Regions from separate parts of the Kocuria turfanensis genome, predicted to be linked through region 3. Evidence: riboswitches for the same ligand, from Rfam matches in the RefSeq annotation. Region 3 holds a riboswitch; each other region holds the start of a gene.

Region 1 (4,408 bases), 1.4 Mb from region 3:
GCTGCGCGGTGCCGAGCTCACCGACCGGGTGGAGGCGGTCCTGCAGCACCTGGACATCGCCCACCTGCGCGACCGGGAGTCCTACACGCTCTCCGGCGGGGAGAAGCAGATGGTCGCCCTGGCCGCGGTGCTGGTGATGGAGCCCTCCACCGTCGTCTTCGACGAGCCCACCACCATGCTCGACCGGCGCAACCGCCGCAGGCTCCAGGCCACGATCGACGGCCTGGACCAGCGGGCGATCGTGGTGACCCACGACCTGGACATGGTCGAGGCCTACGACCGCGCCCTCGTGGTCCACGAGGGCCGCATCGCCTTCGACGGCGACCCCGGCCGGGCGCTCGAGTTCTACTGCCGGATCAGCGACTCGTGACCGGCGCCAGCCCCGCCGGTCCCCTGGCCGCGGTCCCGGCCGGGCCCAAGTTCGCGGTGCTCTTCCTCGCCAGCATCGCCCTGTACGCGGTGCCCGGGCTCCCGGCGCAGATCGGCTTCTTCGTCCTCGCGGTGGCGGCGGTGCTGCTGACCCGCACCCCGCTGCCGCGGCTGGCGCGCATGCTGGCCGGGCTGTTCCTCGTCGTGGGGATCGTCGCCGTCACCCTGGTGCTGACCACCGGCTGGGAGGCCGCCGCGGTCTCGGCCCTGCGGCTGCTCAGCCTCTGCTTCCTCGCCTACGCCGTCACCCTGAGCACCGCGTTCAGCGAGATGCTGGCCCTGTTCGAGACCCTGCTGCGCCCGGCCCGGCACCTGGGCCTGAACCCGGCCCAGATCAGCCTGGCCCTGTCCATGACGATCCGGTTCATCCCCGAGATCCGCACCCAGTACCTCGCGATCCGCGAGGCGCAGTTCGCCCGCGGCCTGCACCACCGCCCGGTCGCCGTGCTGGTGCCCCTGCTGGTGCGCACCCTGGAGTCCGCCCAGGAGATCTCCGCCGCGATCGACGCCCGGTGCTACGACTCCGCCCCGCCGGGCCCGCGCCCCGCTCCTCCCGTGTCCGACTGACCTCCCGTCCCGCCCACCCGAAGGATCCCCATGGCCGCCGAGAACCCGCAGACCACCCAGAACACCGTCCTCGTGGCGGTCTTCGCCGCCCTGATCGCCGCCCTGGGCCTGGTGCCGCCGATCACCGTGGGCATCATCCCCGTGCCCATCACCCTGCAGACCCTCGGCGTGATGCTCGCCGGCGCGCTGCTCGGCCCGGTCCGGGGCATGCTCTCCGTGGTCGTGCTGGAGGTCCTCGTGCTCGCCGGGCTGCCGCTGCTGGCCGGCGGCCGGGGCGGGCTCGGGGTGTTCCTGGGGCCGACCGGCGGCTACGTGCTCGGCTGGATCCCGGCCGCCCTGGTCATCGGCTTCCTGGTGCAGCACTGGGCGCTGCGGCAGGCCCGTCCCGCGGCCCGTTTCGCCGCCGTCCTGCTCAGCACGGTCGTGGGCGGCATCGGCGTGGTCTACGCCTTCGGGGTGCCGTGGACGGCCGTGGTCGCCGGGCTGCCGCTGTCCACGTCCTTGCTGGGCTCGCTCGTGTTCGTCCCCGGCGACCTGCTCAAGGCCGTCGTGGCCACCGCCGTGGCCCTCAACGTCCACCGCAGCTACCGCCGTCTGCTCGGCGGCGTGCAGACCACTTCTCGCTAACGGCCGGCACACGCGTCTCGCCGCACCTGCAATAAAGTCCCGACCACCTGCAAAGCGGTCAATGCGCAACTTTACATATGGCCGGCTACCGGACACTGCCCGTGGGAACGACGATGCAGATGAGGTTGGTCATACGCCGCGGGTTGCCACGGGCGAAGAGCGGGACCGGGGAGAGCCCTCCTGTGGTGCCGGAGGACGAATCCGAGGGCTCCGTGCACGGCTCCCGGGATCCGGTTGACGCCGTTCACCACGCCATTGATGACGCCACCCCCAGGCGGGCGTCATCTTTTCCGCGCACAACGCCCTCGACGACGCCCTGGTCTTCCGCCGGGACATCACTGAGCCCACGATGAGGGCCGGGCGGCCGGCCGTCACAAACTGTCACAAACCCGGCCCGACGTCGGCCGAAGCGGCCGAGCGCGACCGCCCGGCCCGAATATGTCCCGACGTGTGGTTTTGTGACAACCGACCCCACCGTCCGTTGGACTATAGAGCCGTCCATCGAGTGGGATGAGCGCACCACACCATCCAGAGCGGCCGAGAGATCTGGCTCGACGACGCCGCAGCAACCAGTCAGCCGACCCTGGGACACCGGGACCGGCGGGCACGGTGCTACCGCCAGGACCGATGGAGGATCGAATGAATCACCACGCCACCCAACAGGTCCACGCCGGCTACGAGCCCGAGGCCCCCTACTGGCCGGTGGCCGTGCCCATCCACCAGACGGCGGCCTACCGCTTCCCCGATCACGCCACGGCCGCCTCGATGTTCCGGCTGGAGACCCCCGGGTTCACCTACAGCCGCACGGGCAACCCCACGGTCGCCGTGTTCGAGAACCGACTGGCGGCCCTGGAGGGCGGGATCGGGGCCATCGGCACCGCCACGGGACAAGCCGCCGTCGCGCTGTCCCTGCTGACCCTGCTCCACGGCGGCAAGCACTTGGTCGCCTCCAGCCAGCTCTACGGCGGGACGGTGGACCTGCTGACGGACACCTTCGCCGACTTCGGCATCGAGGTCACTTTCGCCGACCCGGCCGACCCGCAGGCCTGGGGCGCGGCGATCCGGCCGGACACCCGCGCGTTCTTCCTGGAGTCGATCACCAACCCGCTGGCCACCGTGCCGGACCTGCCGGCGCTGGCGGACATCGCCCACGCCTCCGGGGTCCCGGTCGTGGTGGACAGCACCTTGGCGACGCCGGTCCTGTACCGGCCACTGGAACATGGTGCCGACGTGGTGGTGCACTCCGCCACGAAGTTCATCGGCGGGCACGGGGCCGTCCTCGGCGGGGCGATCGTGGACGGCGGCACCTTCGACTACGGCGCAGCCCCGGAGCGGTGGCCCCAACTGACCCGGCCCAAGGCCCGCTACGGCGGACAGGCACTCATCGACCGGCACGGCCGCGGCGCCTACCTGGCGCTGGCGCGCAGCAAGTTCCTGCACGACCTCGGCCCCTCCCTCGCCCCGGCCAGCGCCGCCCAGTTCATCCAGGGCCTGGAGACCCTCGGCGTCCGCATCGCCCGGCAGGAGGAGACCGCGCGAACGGTCGCCGAGCACCTGGCCCGGCACCCCACCGTCGGGCGCGTCCACCACCCGGCGATCCCCGGACACCCCAGCGCCGCCCTCGCCGAGAGGGACTTCCCGCACGGCACCGGCTCGGTGTTCTCCTTCGACCTGGCCGCCGGCTCCGAGGCCATCGGCCCGTTCATCGACGCTCTGGAGCTGTTCCAGCTCGTGGCCAACATCGGGGACGTGCGCTCCCTGGTCAGCCACCCGGCGACCATGACGCACTGCCGGCTCACCCCTAACCAACGCCGGGCCGCAGGCATCGCTGAGACCACGATCCGGCTGTCCATCGGACTGGAGTGTCCCGAGGACCTGATCGCCGACCTCGACCGGGCGCTGGCCACCGTACCGGCCTCGGCCCTGACCGGGGAGGCGCGCTGAGATGACCCTCCTGAACGACTCATCACAGACGGACACTGCGCCGACGGCCCGTCGGGGCTTCAACACGATAGCGGTGCACGCCGGCCAGGCACCGGACCCTCTGACCGGGGCGGTCGTGCCGCCGATCTACCAGACCAGCACCTTCGTGCAGGACGACATCAACGTGCTGCACGGCGGCCACGAGTACAGCCGGGGGTCCAACCCGCCCCGGACCGGTCAGCGCCGCGTCACCGCTGCGGCCCGCGCGGCCCGGGGAACCGGCAGCCCGGAGGCCAGGATTGACGTCGTCCGGGCAGCGCCGGGGGTGCCAGGAACATGACTGAGGCGACCTTCGGGAGGGCAGTTCACGAGCAACAGGGAAGGACGTTCGAGATGAGTACAGATCTGGGAGGCAGGCCCCCGGTCCACAGTGAGGAATCGATGCATCAGACCACCAGGACGAACGACTTCACGTTCGGTATCAGCACGACCCGCTTCGATGAGGACTACTGCCCGTCGTCCAGTTCCCGAGGCACGACGAACTTCGCGAACCTGGCCCGCGGCGAGAACCGTCGGCAGAACCTCCGAAACACCCTGACAATGATCAATAGTCGCTTCAACGACCTGGCCCACTGGGACAATCCCAGCCGGGATCGCTATGCCGTGGAGATCGAGATCGTCTCCGTGGACCTGCACTTCGCCGCCGACGGCGACGACGCGGTGTTCCCTTTGATCGAGGTCCTCGACGTGCAGATTCTCGACACGCTGTCCAATGTGCACATCGACGGGATCGTGGGGAACAACTTCTCGTCCTACCTCCGGGACTACGACTTCAGCGTGGTGCTGCCGGAACACCACGCGA
Region 2 (4,408 bases), 1.2 Mb from region 3:
CGAGGATCTGCTCCTGCTCGGCGAGCTGCGGGGTCTGCTCGGTGTAGACGTGGCGGAAGAGCTCGCGCGGGTCGACCTGCACGTCGGCGTTCATGCCGTCGCGCAGGGCCGCGGCGACGTCCTCGGCGGCGGCGGCGATGCGCTGCTCGGCAGCGTCGTCGAGCAGCCCCTCCCCGGCCAGGTAGGCGCGCATGCGGGTCACGGGGTCCTTGGCGATCCACTCCTGCACCTCGGCGTCGTCGCGGTAGCGGGTCGCGTCGTCGGCGTTGGTGTGCGCCTGCATGCGGTAGGTGTGGGCCTCCACGAGCAGGGGCTCGGACTCCGAGCGCGCCAGGTCCACGGCGCGGCCCAGCGTGGCGAGCAGGGCAACCAGGTCGTTGCCGTCCACCCGCTCCCCGGCCATGCCGTAGCCGACCGCCTTGTGGGCGAGGCTGGGGGCGGCCGACTGCTGGGACAGGGGCACGGAGATCGCGTAGCCGTTGTTCTGCACGAAGAACACGACCGGCAGCTTGAACACGGCGGCGAAGTTCAGGGCCTCGTGGAAGTCGCCCTCGCTCGTGGCGCCGTCGCCGCACATGGCCAGGACCACGGTGTCCTCACCGCGCAGCTTCGCGGCGTGGGCCACGCCCACCGCGTGCAGCAGCTGGGTGGTCAGCGGGGTCGACTGGATGCCGACGTGGTGCTCGTGGGGGTCGTAGCCGCCGTGCCACTCGCCGCGGAAGATCGACATCACGTCCAGGGGCCGCACGCCCTTGGTCATCACGGCCACGGTGTCCCGGTAGGTGGGGAACAGCCAGTCGCCCTCCTTCAGGCACAGGGCCGCGGCCACCTGGCAGGCCTCCTGCCCGTGGCTGGAGGGGTAGACGGCCATCCGGCCCTGGCGCACCAGCGCGGAGTTCTGGTCGTTGACCCGGCGGCCGACCACCAGCTTCTCGTAGGCGCCCAGCAGCACGTCCCCCGCGGGCAGCGGGTACTCGTGGCCGGGCTCGGTGCCCTGCTCCTCGGCCGGCAGCAGGCGGCCGGTGGGGTCCACCATCCGGATCTCGCCGCGGGCCGGGAGCATGTACTGCTCCGGTGTGATGCCGAAGGTCTGGGAGGCCCGGAGGATCGGGTCCTCGGGGGTCTCGACGGTCTGGCTCATGGTGTCCCCTCGGTCGGTCCCCGGTCCGGGCGCGGACGCGGGGAGGCAGGAAGGCCGCTGAAGTTCTGTCCGCCCAGTATGAGAAGAACGGATGGTTCGTATCCAGGTCCGCGGGAAAGTCCAGAATCCTGCGGGCATCGGTGCCGTCTCCGTGGACGAAATGTTTTACTGTGGCGTGGGACACACGCATTCGTCCGACACCGTTTCCCGCCCTTCCGTCCCGCCCCGAAGGAGTCCCGCCGTGCCCTCGACCCCCGTCCCGCTGGACGAGACCGACCGGAAGATCCTCGCCGAGCTCTCCCGGGACGCCCGGCAGTCGGTGACCGCGATCGCCGCGGCCGTGCACGTCTCCCGCGCCCACGCCTACGCCCGCATCAACCGGCTGCGCGACGAGGGGGTGATCCTGCGCTTCAGCACCGTGATCGACCCGGTGCGCGCCGGGCTGCAGGCCTCGGCCTACGTGACGCTGAAGCTCCAGCAGAACACCTGGCGGGAGCTGTGCGGGCAGCTGCAGGCGATCCCGGCCGTGCACCACATCGCCCTGGTCGGCGGGAACTTCGACGTCATGCTGCTGGTGCGCGCCGTGGACACGGTGCACCTGCGGCAGGTGATCTTCGAGCACATCCAGCAGCTGCCCGGCGTGGTGGACACCCAGACGTTCCTGATCTTCGAGGACATCGACACCCGGGCGTGACCGGCCCGGGCGCCGGGTGCCCCGGACGTCCCGGGGAGGGATGTCGCAGGGGCGTCACGAACGGCGTCACGAGCGGCGTCACGAACGGCGTCACGAGCGGCGTCACGATCCGTCACGGACGTCATGTTCGGTCGCGGAACGGCGCCGGCCCGCCCCGCGCATAGTGTGGTCCCAGCTTCACGAGACGCGACTGTCAAGCTCCGACTGGGTCGCGCACCAACCCCATGCTCACCGGGTGGTTCGGATGAGGAAGCGGCCTGCATCCCCGTTGCCGCGCAGCGGGTGACCGGTGCGGGTAAGAGCAAGTGCACAGGAGCCGCGCCATGTCCCTCCCCGTGACCGATCACGACCTCTCGACCCGGCAGATCCACGCCGGCGCCGACCACGACCCCGGGCAGCGCACCCTCACGGTGCCGATCTACCAGAGCGCCGCCTTCGAGTTCCCGGACTACGAGGCCGCCCGGCAGATGTTCGCCCAGACCCGCGCGGGCTTCACCTACACCCGCACCGGCAACCCCACGGTGGCCGTGCTGGAGCAGCGGATCAGCGACCTCGAGGGCGGGGTGGGCGCCGTGGCCACCGGCTCCGGGCAGTCCGCGGTGGCCGTGGCGCTGCTGGCCCTGCTCGGCCAGGGGGAGGACAAGCACCTGGTTGCCTCCGAGAAGCTCTACGGCGGGACCGTGGACCTGCTCACCGACTCGCTGGCCGACCACGGCGTCGAGGTCGACTTCGTGGACCCCACCGTCCCCGGCGCCTGGGCCGCGGCCGTGCGCCCCGACACCCGCGCCTTCCTGCTCGAGTCCATCGGCAACCCGCTGGCCACGCTGCCGGACCTGCCCGGGATCGCCGACGTCGCCCGGGCGGCCCGGGTGCCCGTCGTCGTCGACAACACCCTCGCCTCCCCGGCGCTGTACCGGCCGCTGGAGAAGGGCGCGGACATCGTGGTGCACTCGGCCACCAAGTTCCTCGGCGGCCACGGCAACGCCCTGGCCGGGGCGGTCGTGGACGGCGGGACCTTCGACTGGTCCGCCCAGCCCGCGAGGTGGCCGCAGTTCACCCGCGCCCGCGCCCGCTGGGGCGGGCAGAGCCTGCTCGACAAGTGCGCCGGCGCCAGCCCCTACCTGCACCTGGTCCGGGCCAAGTACGTGCACGACCTCGGCACCACGCTGTCCCCGTTCAACGCCAGCCAGATCCTGCAGGGCACCGAGACCCTGGACCTGCGGGTGGCCCGGCACACGGCCTCGGCGCTGACCGTGGCCGAGTTCCTCGCCGGCCACCCCGCCGTCGCGCGCGTGCACCACCCCGGGCTGCCGGGGGACCCCGGGGCCGGGATCGCGGCCCGGGACTTCCCCCGCGGCACCGGCTCCGTGTTCTCCTTCGACCTCGCCGCCCCGGACGCCGCCGTGGGGCCCTTCATCGACGGGCTGCGGCTGTTCAAGCTGGTCGCCAACATCGGCGACACCCGCAGCCTCGTGGCCCACCCGGCCGCGATGACCCACTGCCGGCTCACGCCCGAGCAGCGCCGGGCCGGCGGGATCGCCGAGACCACCGTCCGGCTCTCGATCGGCCTCGAGGCCCCCCAGGACCTCGTGGCCGACCTCGGCCAGGCCCTCGACACCGTGCTCGAGACCGTTTCGACCCTCCGGAAGTGAGCCCCACCATGAGCCAGACCGTCACCACCCGCCGGCGCGGGTTCACCACCACCGCCGTCCACGCCGGCCAGCAGCCCGACCCGCTGACCGGGGCCGTCATCCCGCCGGTCTACCAGACCTCCACCTTCGCCCAGGACGGGATCAACGTCCTGCGCGCCGGCCACGAGTACAGCCGCGGCTCCAACCCCACCCGCAACGGCTTCGAGGAGCAGCTCGCGGCCCTGGAGCACGGCGAGCGCGCGTTCGCCTTCGCCTCCGGGATCGCCGCCGAGGACGCGCTGCTGCGGGCGGTGCTGCGCCCGGGCGAGCACGTGGTGCTCGGCGCCGACGGCTACGGCGGCACCAACCGGCTGATCACCCGGGTGCTCGCCCCGTGGGGGATCGGCCACACCCCCGTGGAGATCACCGACCTCGACGCCGTCCGCGCCGCGATCCGCCCCGGGGACACCACGGTCCTGTGGCTGGAGACGCCCTCCAACCCGCTGCTGGGCATCGCCGACGTTGCGGCCTGGGCGGAGCTGGCCCGGGAGGCGGGGGCGCTGCTCGTGGTGGACAACACCTTCGCCTCCCCGTACCTGCAGAACCCGCTGCTGCTGGGCGCCCACGCCGTGGTGCACTCCACCACCAAGTACATCGGCGGGCACTCCGACGTCCTCGGCGGGGCCGTGGTCGTCGGAGCCGCCGCCTGGCGCGGCGCCCCGCTCGCCGAGACGGTCGGCTTCCAGCAGTTCGCCGCCGGCGCCGTGGCCGGGCCCCAGGACAGCTACCTGGCCGCCCGCGGGCTCAAGACCCTGAGCCTGCGCATGGAGCGCCACCAGGAGAACGCCCAGCGGATCGCCGAGTGGCTGCTGGAGCGCCCGGAGGTGTCCGGGGTGCTCTACCCCGGGCTGCCCGGGCACCCCGGCCACGCGCTCGCCGCGA
Region 3 (4,408 bases):
GTCCACCTGGCCGTTCTCCAGCGCCGAGCGGCCGTCGGCGTGCTGCAGGTTCTGGATCGTGACGTCGGCCGGGTCCACCCCGCCCTCCTCGAGGGCCTGGAGCAGGAAGAAGTAGGGGTCGGTGCCCCTGGTGGCGGCCACGGTGCGGCCCTCGAGGTCGGCCACCGACGCCACCCCGGTGCCCGGGGTGGTGACGAGCGCGGACCACTCCGGCTGCGAGTACAGGTCGATCACCTTGATCGGGGTGCCGTTGCTGCGGGCCAGCAGCGCCGCGGAGCCGGCGGTGGAGCCGACGTCGACGGCCTCGGCGCGCAGCGCCTCGTTGGCCTTGTTCGAGCCCGCGGACTGCACCCACTCGACCTCGGTGCCCTCCTCGGCGAAGGCGGCCTCGAGCCAGCCCTTCTCCTTGATCACCACGGAGAGCGGGTTGTAGGTCGCCCAGTCGACCGTGACCTTCTCGGCGGCCTGGGCCTCGCCGGAGCCTTCCCCGGCCATGCAGCCGGTCAGGGACAGGGCCAGGACGGCGGCGAGGGCGGGGACCGTGCGGGCGGGGCGCGGGGACAGCGGCATGGTGGGGCCTTTCGTGGTGGGGTGGGCGTGCCGGGCGGAGCCGGCGCGGCGCAGGGCCGCGCCGCGCTCCGGGGAGCGGGGCGGGATCAGCGGGTCGCGGGGTGGTGGGCGTCGACGCCCAGGTGGCCGAGCAGCTGGACCCGCAGCTCGGCGAGGACCTCGGAGGCCCGGTCCCGGGGGCGGTCGCCGGGCACGAGGAGCACTGTGCTGATCGACGCGGGGGCGGTGGGGCCGGTGCGGCCCAGGACCACGATCCGGTCGGCCAGCTGCAGCGCCTCGTCGACGTCGTGGGTCACCAGCAGGACGGTGGTCGGCTGCGCGGCGTGGACGGTGAGCAGGAGGTCCTGCATCCGCAGCCGGGTCAGGGCGTCGAGCGCGCCGAAGGGCTCGTCGAGCAGCAGCACGCCGGGGTTGCGGGCCAGCGCCCGGGCCAGCGCCGCGCGCTGGGCCATGCCGCCCGAGATCGCCCGGGGGCGGTGGTGGGCGTGGGCGGTCAGCCCGACCAGGCGCAGCAGGTCGTCGATCACGGCGTCGGCCTCGGCCCGGCCCACCCCGGAAGGCAGCCCCAGGCGGACGTTCTCGCGCACGGAGCGCCACGGCAGCAGCCGCGGCTCCTGGAAGGCCACGGCGCAGCGCGGGTCGATGCCGGAGACCGGGGTGCCGTCGATGAGCACCCGGCCCGCCGAGGCGGTGTCCAGGCCGGCGGCGGCCCGCAGCAGCGTGGACTTGCCGCAGCCCGAGGGCCCCAGGATGGCCAGGACCTCGCCCGGCCGGGCGGTGATGTCGACGTCGTGCAGGACGTGGTGGCTGTGCCCGCCGGACGGGAAGGCCTTGCCGACGTGCTCGAACGCCACCGAGTAGGCGCGCTTCGTGGTGGCCGGTGCGGTGGCGGTGGACGGTGCAGAGCCCAGCAGAGACGTGCCCATGATCAACTCCATCGGTCCTGGCATTAGCACCTCGCACGGGGATCGGACGGATCCGTGCCGGTTGCTGCGACGTCGACGAGCCAGGTCTCTCAGCCGCTCCGGATGGTTACCGCCCCATTGAACGTGCTCCGCGGGCCGCCTGGCAAATCGCTCCGCGGGCCGTCATGGTCGAAAACGGTGGCACGCCGCGCCCTCGTGCCGCACCATGGACCCATGACGAGCCGGAACACCTCCACCCGGGCGGACCTGGTCCGGGACGCCTGCACGGCGTTCGCGGCGGTCCTCGACGGGCTCGGTGACGACGACTCCTGGGCACCCACCGGCTGTCGCGGCTGGTCGGTGCGGGACCTCGCCCACCACTGCGCCGCGGACGCGGTGCGCGGGCTGGTCGCCCTGCACACGCCCACCACGGCCCGCCCGGACCGGGACGCCGCCACCTACTGGGCGGACCGGGGCGCGGATCCCGCGGCCGCCGCCGAGGACCGGCGCCGCACCCGGGCGGCGGCCAGCCTGTACCCGGACTGGGAGGAGCTGCGGGGGCACTACCGGGAGTCCGCGCGGGCGCTCGTGCACGCGGCGGAGCGCTGCCGGCCCGGCGGGACGGTCCGCACCCAGGGCCACGTGCTCCGGGTGGACGATCTCCTGAGCACCCTGGCGGTGGAGGCCACGGTGCACCACCTGGACCTCATCGAGCACCTGGAGGGCTGCCCGGGGCCGGCGGTGGACGGGCTCGCCGAGGTCCGCCGGGTCCTCACCGACCTGTGGGAGCGGGAGCCGCCCGAGCACTGGAGCGACGAGCACTTCGCCCGGGTGGGCACCGGCCGCGCGGCCCTGCCCGCCCAGGACCGGGTGCAACTGGGCCCGGAAGCCGACCTCCTCCCCCTCTTCTCCTGACCCCTCCGCCCGTCCTCCGCCGAGGTCGCACGTTCCGGCGACCCGCGATCGGTGGCCGGGACGTGCAACCTCGGGACACGGTGGGGCGCGCTCGGGACGTGAGCGGCGGGTTCGTGCCAGGGTGGGCACATGAGCCGCAACGATCCCGCCGCGATCGACCGCCTGATGACACAGCCCGGACGGTGGGCCGTGGTGGGGCTGACCGGGAACACGGCCCGGCCCGCGCACTCGGTCGCGAAGCGCATCCGGGACGACCTCGGCATGACGATCGTGCCGGTCAGCCCGAAGGGCGAGGTGGTGCACGGGGAGCCTGGCTACCGCACGCTCGCCGAGGTCCCGGGGCGGATCGACGTGGTGGACTGCTTCGTCAACTCCCGCCGCGTCGGAGCGGTCGTGGACCAGGCCATCGCCGCCGGCGCGGGCGCCGTGTGGCTGCAGCTGGGCGTCGTGGACCACGAGGCCGCGGCCCGCGCCGCCGCTGCCGGGCTCGACGTGGTGATGGACACGTGCCCGCTGATCGAGCTCGGGGCGCGGCTGCGGCAGGGCTGGACGCTGGACCCGCGGCGCACCCCGCCGCTCGCGCCGCGGGCCTGAGCTCCTCCCACGATCCTGCCGCGCACCGGGAGCACGAGGGGTTGCCCCGCGTGCGGGGGGAGCCGCTAAGCTGGTCCGCGACGACGATGACGAGTCCCGACGCGAAGCTCTGGCTGGTCGGGCGGCAACCCTCTCCCGTAGCGGGGTGCCCCAGATGAACATCGGGCCGCGGTGCACACGCGCCGTGGCAAGTACGGCGCCCACGAGTGCGTCGGACCCGCGAGCAGGTCTTCACGACGCACGGGCGCGGGTCGGTGATCGACCCTGGAGGTCCCTGTGAGCAAGCGCATCGCCCTGAACGCCTTCGACATGACCTGCGTGGGGCACCAGGCCCCGGGCCTGTGGAAGCACCCGCGCTCCCGCGCCGACGAGTACAACACCCTCGAGTACTGGACGGACGTCGCCCAGGTCCTGGAGAAGGGCCTGTTCGACGCGATGTTCCTCGCCGACGTGGTCGGCTACTACGACGTCTACCAGAACTCCGCGGCGCCGGTGATCAAGGACGCCACCCAGATCCCGGTCAACGACCCGTTCATGCAGATCTCCGCGATGGCGGCCGTGACGAAGCACCTCGGCTTCGGGGTGACCAGCGCGATCACCTACGAGCAGCCGTACCCGCTGGCGCGGAAGTTCGCGACCCTCGACCACCTGACCAAGGGCCGGATCGGCTTCAACGTGGTGACGTCCTACCTGAAGTCCGCGGCCGAGAACCACGGGCTGACGGAGCAGATCTCCCACGACGAGCGGTACGAGATCGCCGAGGAGTTCATGGAGGTCTGCTACAAGCTGTGGGAGGGGTCCTGGGAGGACGGCGCGGTCAAGCGCGACCGCAAGAACGGGATCTTCGCCGACCCGTCCCTCGTGCACCCCATCCAGCACCACGGCAAGTACTTCGACGTGCCGGGCATCGGGCTGACCGAGCCGTCCCCGCAGCGCACCCCGCTGATCTTCCAGGCCGGTGCCTCCTCGCGCGGCCGCGCGTTCGCCGGGCGGCACGCGGAGGCGGTGTTCGTGGGCGGCATCCGCCCGGACCTCACCCGCGTGGTCACCGACAAGCTGCGCGACGAGGCCGAGGCCCAGGGCCGGGGGCGGGACGACCTCAAGATCTTCGCCATGCTGCACGTGATCGTCGACGAGACCGACGCGAAGGCCGAGCAGAAGCGCCGCGACTACGAGCAGTACGCCGACGCCGACGGCGCCCTGGGTCTCGTGGGCGGCTGGTCCGGGGTGGACCTGGGCCGCTACGACGAGAACGACGTGCTGGAGTACATCAAGACCGACTCCATCCAGTCCTTCCTCACCCCGTTCACCACCGCGGACCCGAAGAAGAAGTGGACCGTCAAGGAGGTCGCCAAGCACATCTCGATGGGCGGGATGGGCGTACCGATCGTCGGGTCCCCGCAGACGGTGGCCGACGAGCTGGA
Region 4 (4,408 bases), 1.8 Mb from region 3:
CTCGGGCAGGATCACCGTGGTGATGATCCTCCCGCGCGAGACGCCCATCGAGCGGGCGGCCTCCACCACGCCGGGGTCCACGCTCATCAGGTTCTGCTCGACGATGCGCGCGACCGCGAACATCGCCCCGATGGTCATCGCGAAGATCGCCGCGTTGGGGCCCAGGCGGGTCCCGACGACCTGCTGCGTCAGCGGCCCGAGCGCCGCCAGGAGGATGATGAAGGGGATCGGCCGGACGAAGTTCACGACGAGGTTGAGCCCCTCGTGCACCGCCCGGTTCTCCAGGATGTTGCCCCGGCGGGTCACGTAGAGCCCCACGCCCACGAGCATCCCGAGGAAGCCGGCGAGGACGAGGGTGACGGACACCATGTACAGGGTCTCCCCGAGCGCGGAGAGCAGCTCGGGGCCCAGGACGGACCAGTCGTTCACGCGGCCACCTCTCTCAGGGTCGTGATGCGGGACAGCTCGTCGACCACGGCCTGCACGGCCGCGTCCTCGCCGGTCAGCTCGAAGGTGAGGGACCCGAAGGACTGCTCCTGGAGCACGCTGATCCCGCCGTAGGCGATGGTGAAGCGGACCCCGCGGGCGGCGCCGTCGGAGAGCACGCCGCCGATGTCCACGCCGTCGCCGACGTCCACGATCACCAGGCGCCCGCGGTGGGCCCGGCGCAGCCGCTCGACCTCGCGCTCGTCCGGCACCGAGTGCAGGACGGAGGAGACGAAGCGGCGTGCGGTCTCGGTGCGGGGCCGGGCGAAGATGTCCACGGTGGAGCCGTGCTCCACGACCTTGCCGTCCTGCATCACGGCGACGCGGTCGGCGATCGCCCGGACCACGTCCATCTCGTGGGTGATGATCACGATCGTGATGCCCAGTTCGCGGTTGACCCGCTGCAGCACCTGCAGCACCTCCTGGGTGGTCTCCGGGTCGAGGGCGCTGGTCGACTCGTCGGCCAGGAGCAGCTTCGGGCTGGTCGCCAGCGCCCGGGCGATGCCCACGCGCTGCTTCTGCCCGCCGGAGAGCTGCTCCGGGTAGTTGCCGGCGCGCGCGGACAGGCCCACGAACTCCAGCAGCTCGGCGACCCGCGCCCGCCGCTTCTCCTTCGGCCAGCCGGCCCGCTTGAGCGGGTACTCGACGTTGCCGGCCACGGTCCGGGACGTGAACAGGTTGAACTGCTGGAAGATCATCCCGATCTCCTGCCGGACGGGCGCCAGCTCGGTCTCCTTGCGGCCGGCCACCTCGAAGCCCTCCACGGTCAGGGACCCCGAGGAGACGGGCTCGAGCCCGTTGATCAGGCGCACCAGGGTGGACTTGCCCGCCCCGGAGTAGCCGATCACGCCGAAGATCTCGCCGCGGTGGACGTCGAGGCTGACGTCGTCGACGGCCAGCACCTCGCGCGCGGCCCGGCCGGAGCCGGTGCGGAAGGACTTCGAGACGTTGCGGAAGGCGACGAGCACCTCGTCCGGGCGCCCGCGTGCGACCGGCCCGGAGGGGACCGCAGCGCTCACTGTCCCTGGTCCTTCAGCTCCTGCTGGTAGCGCGCGGCCAGCTCCTGCAGCTCCTCCGGCTCCAGCTGCAGCGGCACGGCCGTGTCCTTGGTCTCCTCCATCTCGGCGTCGATCACGGTCTGCTCGTGGTAGAGGTCCGCGACCTGCCGGAGGGTCTCGTCGTCGGCGAGCTCCTCGGTGGTGGTGAAGAGGTTGACGTAGGCGCGGGAGCCCTCCGCCTCGGGGTCGTCCTGGGCCAGGGCGGACTTCGGGTCGATGTCCGCGCGGGCGAGGAAGTCGTTGTTGATGACCGAACCGGCCACCGAGTCCATGGAGAGCACCGTCTGCTCGGCCGACACGGGGGTGACCCGGACCGTGGAGGCCTCGGTGTCGACGTCGAGCTCGGTGGGGATGAGGGTGTCGCTCTTCAGCTCCACGAGACCGGCCGACTCGAGCACGAGCAGGGCCCGGGAGAGGTTCACGGCGTCGTTGGGGACGGCGATCTCGTCGCCCTTCTGGAACTGGTCCACGGAGTCGTACTCGTTGGAGTACAGGCCCAGCGGGTAGATCGACGTCGAGCCGATCGGGGTGATGGAGCCCCCGGCGGAGTTGTTGTAGTCGGCGAGGAAGGGGACGTGCTGGAACCAGGTCATGTCCACGTCGCCGGACTCGGTGGCCGGGTTGGGCTGGTTGTAGTCGGAGAAGTCGACGTACTCGACGGTGATGCCCTGCTCCTCGGCCAGCTGCTTGAGGGCGTCGTGGGTCGGGTGCGAGCCGACGACGCCGATGCTGACCTTGCCGTCGGCCAGGGCGCCCTCGCCGGCCTGGTCGGAGCCGCCGCAGGCGGTGAGGGTGAGGCCGAGGGTGGTGGCCAGGGCGAGGAAGGTGAGGCGCTGCGATCGCATGTCGTGCCTTTCCGTGGGTCCAGGAGGTCGGGGATCTCCACCAGTCCCACCAGGGCCGACGGCCACGGTCGAGGGCGCGCCGGAGGCGCGTCCGCGGTCGAACCGTACTTGCCGCCGGCCCACGATGGCCGGTGCCGGATGGTTCACCTGGGGCACCCCACTACGGGAGAGGGTTGCCGCCCAGCAAGCCAGGGCTGCGCGCTGGGACTCGTCATCCGCCCGACAGACTAGCACGTGCGCCGGGGCCACATCCGGTCCACTTCTGGCCGGTCAACAAATGGAAAATGCTCAATGCGGCGTGTCGGACCGCGCATCACTTACCAGTCTATGTTCACAGCGAAATTTCTTATGCGTTGGTGATTAGTCTGGATTAGCAAGCTACTGCGACGTCAAACTTTGCATATGATATTTGGGATAGATGGCCAGGAACTGATTAATAAAGGCCAATAACAGCAAGAAACCACAGCAACCCCAAAAGACCGAAGGCTAGGTCGATCCAGCCGAGAACTTTCCCCGCTGTCGCGGGGACGCCCATCGACTGAGCTTTGCTGGCCTGCGAGATGGCAAGGGGTCCGAGGACTATTCCGAGAACGAATAGGCCAATCACCCCCAGGACAACGGCATTGCTCTTGTGGCTCATACCCTGCATGGCCATTGGGTGGGGAAGGGGCGAATATCCGGGATACTGCACGTATTGCTGATGCATATAGGGATTTTGCGAGTACTGAGGCTGCGCCTGCGGGACGTCATCTCGCGCATGCCCTGCCTGCTGGTGATCCATAGGATGCCTACCTCTGTCAGTGAGTAGTACTGGAGCTAATAAAATTGACGGGCCGATCCGACACCTAGGGTGCCGTTCATTCGAATTAACTGAGTCATCCCGGACACCTAGCAATCGCCACGGCAAGCCAAGCCACACGAAAACAAACTGGCGCGTGGGATTCTTGAGTATGAGATTTCCACTTCGTTTATCACCCCAACGATGACGACCACCCGCTGGGGTCCGAACGGCCGTCTTGATGTCATTCCTACTTTACCTCATGGTCATACACGTCCACCGCGCGCCACGGCGCAAACGGAACATGCTGCGTAGACCCCCCGGAAAGCGCCATGTCAGCATGGTTCCATGCCCCGTTTCTGCACCCGGGAGGCGGTACCGCCTCCGGGCTTGTCTCACAGCGTTACTCCTCCGCTAACCTCAAACGGGAAACCATGCTGTATGTCCACAGAAATCTCTCGAAACGCTCAGCGGGCAAGGACCTCCTGGGCCCGCCGCCGCGCCCAGCGCTCGGCCTCCAGGACAGCGCCGAGGTCCAGGCCGCCGCCGTCCTCATGCTCGCCCAGCACCGCCTCCACCGTGTCCACGATCGCCGGGAACCGGATCCTCCCGTCGTGGAAGGCGTGCACCGCCTCCTCGTTGGCGGCGTTGAACACCGCCGGATGGGTGCCCCCGCGCTCCCCCGCGGCCTTGATGAGCTCGACGGCGGGGAACGCGTCCCGGTCCAGCGGCTCGAAGGTCCACTCGGTCGCGCGGGTCCAGTCGCACGCGGCGGCGGCACCGGGCACCCGGTGCGGCCAGGCGAGGCCGAGGGCGATGGGCAGGCGCATGTCCGGCGGCGAGGCCTGGGCCAGCGTCGACCCGTCCACGAACTGGACCATGGAGTGCACCACCGACTGCGGGTGGACGACCACGTCGATGCGCTCAAGGGGAACGTCGAAGAGCAGATGCGCCTCCAGCACCTCCAGGGCCTTGTTCACCATGGAGGCCGAGTTGGTGGTGACCATCACGCCCATGTCCCAGGTGGGATGGCGCAGCGCCTCGCGCGGGGTGACCGCCTCCAGCTCCGCCCGGGTGCGACCGCGGAACGGCCCGCCCGAGGCGGTCAGGACGAGCCGGTCCACCTCGGCGGCGCTCCCGCCGCGCAGCGCCTGCGCCAGGGCGGAGTGCTCGGAGTCCACCGGGATCAGCGCGTCCGGGTGGCCCGAGGCCGCGGCCGCCTCCTTCACCAGCGCTCCCCC

The links. A riboswitch is a leader RNA that binds a small molecule or an ion and turns the genes downstream of it on or off. The one in region 3 is predicted to bind S-adenosylmethionine.
Region 1: it holds a riboswitch for S-adenosylmethionine, as region 3 does, so the genes downstream of both, AYX06_RS01635 (O-acetylhomoserine aminocarboxypropyltransferase/cysteine synthase family protein) here and AYX06_RS07920 (LLM class flavin-dependent oxidoreductase) in region 3, are expected to answer to the same signal.
Region 2: it holds a riboswitch for S-adenosylmethionine, as region 3 does, so the genes downstream of both, AYX06_RS13380 (O-acetylhomoserine aminocarboxypropyltransferase/cysteine synthase family protein) here and AYX06_RS07920 (LLM class flavin-dependent oxidoreductase) in region 3, are expected to answer to the same signal.
Region 4: it holds a riboswitch for S-adenosylmethionine, as region 3 does, so the genes downstream of both, AYX06_RS16660 (MetQ/NlpA family ABC transporter substrate-binding protein) here and AYX06_RS07920 (LLM class flavin-dependent oxidoreductase) in region 3, are expected to answer to the same signal.

What each region holds. Positions count from the first base shown of each region.
Region 1 is NZ_CP014480.1:365,538-369,945, forward strand. It holds gene AYX06_RS01620 (energy-coupling factor ABC transporter ATP-binding protein) at 1-370, shown strand, start outside; gene AYX06_RS01625 (energy-coupling factor transporter transmembrane component T family protein) at 367-996, shown strand; gene AYX06_RS01630 (biotin transporter BioY) at 1,027-1,623, shown strand; SAM riboswitch class I at 2,145-2,257, shown strand; gene AYX06_RS01635 (O-acetylhomoserine aminocarboxypropyltransferase/cysteine synthase family protein) at 2,263-3,567, shown strand; partial or broken gene AYX06_RS01640 (PLP-dependent transferase) at 3,569-3,805, shown strand; gene AYX06_RS01645 (DUF1852 domain-containing protein) at 3,988-4,408, shown strand, end outside.
Region 2 is NZ_CP014480.1:2,906,061-2,910,468, forward strand. It holds gene AYX06_RS13370 (thiamine pyrophosphate-dependent enzyme) at 1-1,141, opposite strand, end outside; gene AYX06_RS13375 (Lrp/AsnC family transcriptional regulator) at 1,383-1,835, shown strand; SAM riboswitch class IV at 2,011-2,143, shown strand; gene AYX06_RS13380 (O-acetylhomoserine aminocarboxypropyltransferase/cysteine synthase family protein) at 2,159-3,487, shown strand; gene AYX06_RS13385 (cystathionine gamma-synthase) at 3,496-4,408, shown strand, end outside.
Region 3 is NZ_CP014480.1:1,716,716-1,721,123, reverse strand. It holds gene AYX06_RS07940 (aliphatic sulfonate ABC transporter substrate-binding protein) at 1-570, opposite strand, end outside; gene AYX06_RS07935 (ABC transporter ATP-binding protein) at 657-1,496, opposite strand; SAM riboswitch class I at 1,502-1,605, opposite strand; gene AYX06_RS20730 (maleylpyruvate isomerase N-terminal domain-containing protein) at 1,710-2,390, shown strand; gene AYX06_RS07925 (CoA-binding protein) at 2,520-2,984, shown strand; SAM riboswitch class IV at 3,070-3,184, shown strand; gene AYX06_RS07920 (LLM class flavin-dependent oxidoreductase) at 3,261-4,408, shown strand, end outside.
Region 4 is NZ_CP014480.1:3,654,090-3,658,497, reverse strand. It holds gene AYX06_RS16670 (methionine ABC transporter permease) at 1-369, opposite strand, end outside; gene AYX06_RS16665 (methionine ABC transporter ATP-binding protein) at 426-1,505, opposite strand; gene AYX06_RS16660 (MetQ/NlpA family ABC transporter substrate-binding protein) at 1,502-2,389, opposite strand; SAM riboswitch class IV at 2,489-2,605, opposite strand; gene AYX06_RS20610 (DUF4190 domain-containing protein) at 2,823-3,170, opposite strand; gene dxr (1-deoxy-D-xylulose-5-phosphate reductoisomerase) at 3,635-4,408, opposite strand, start outside.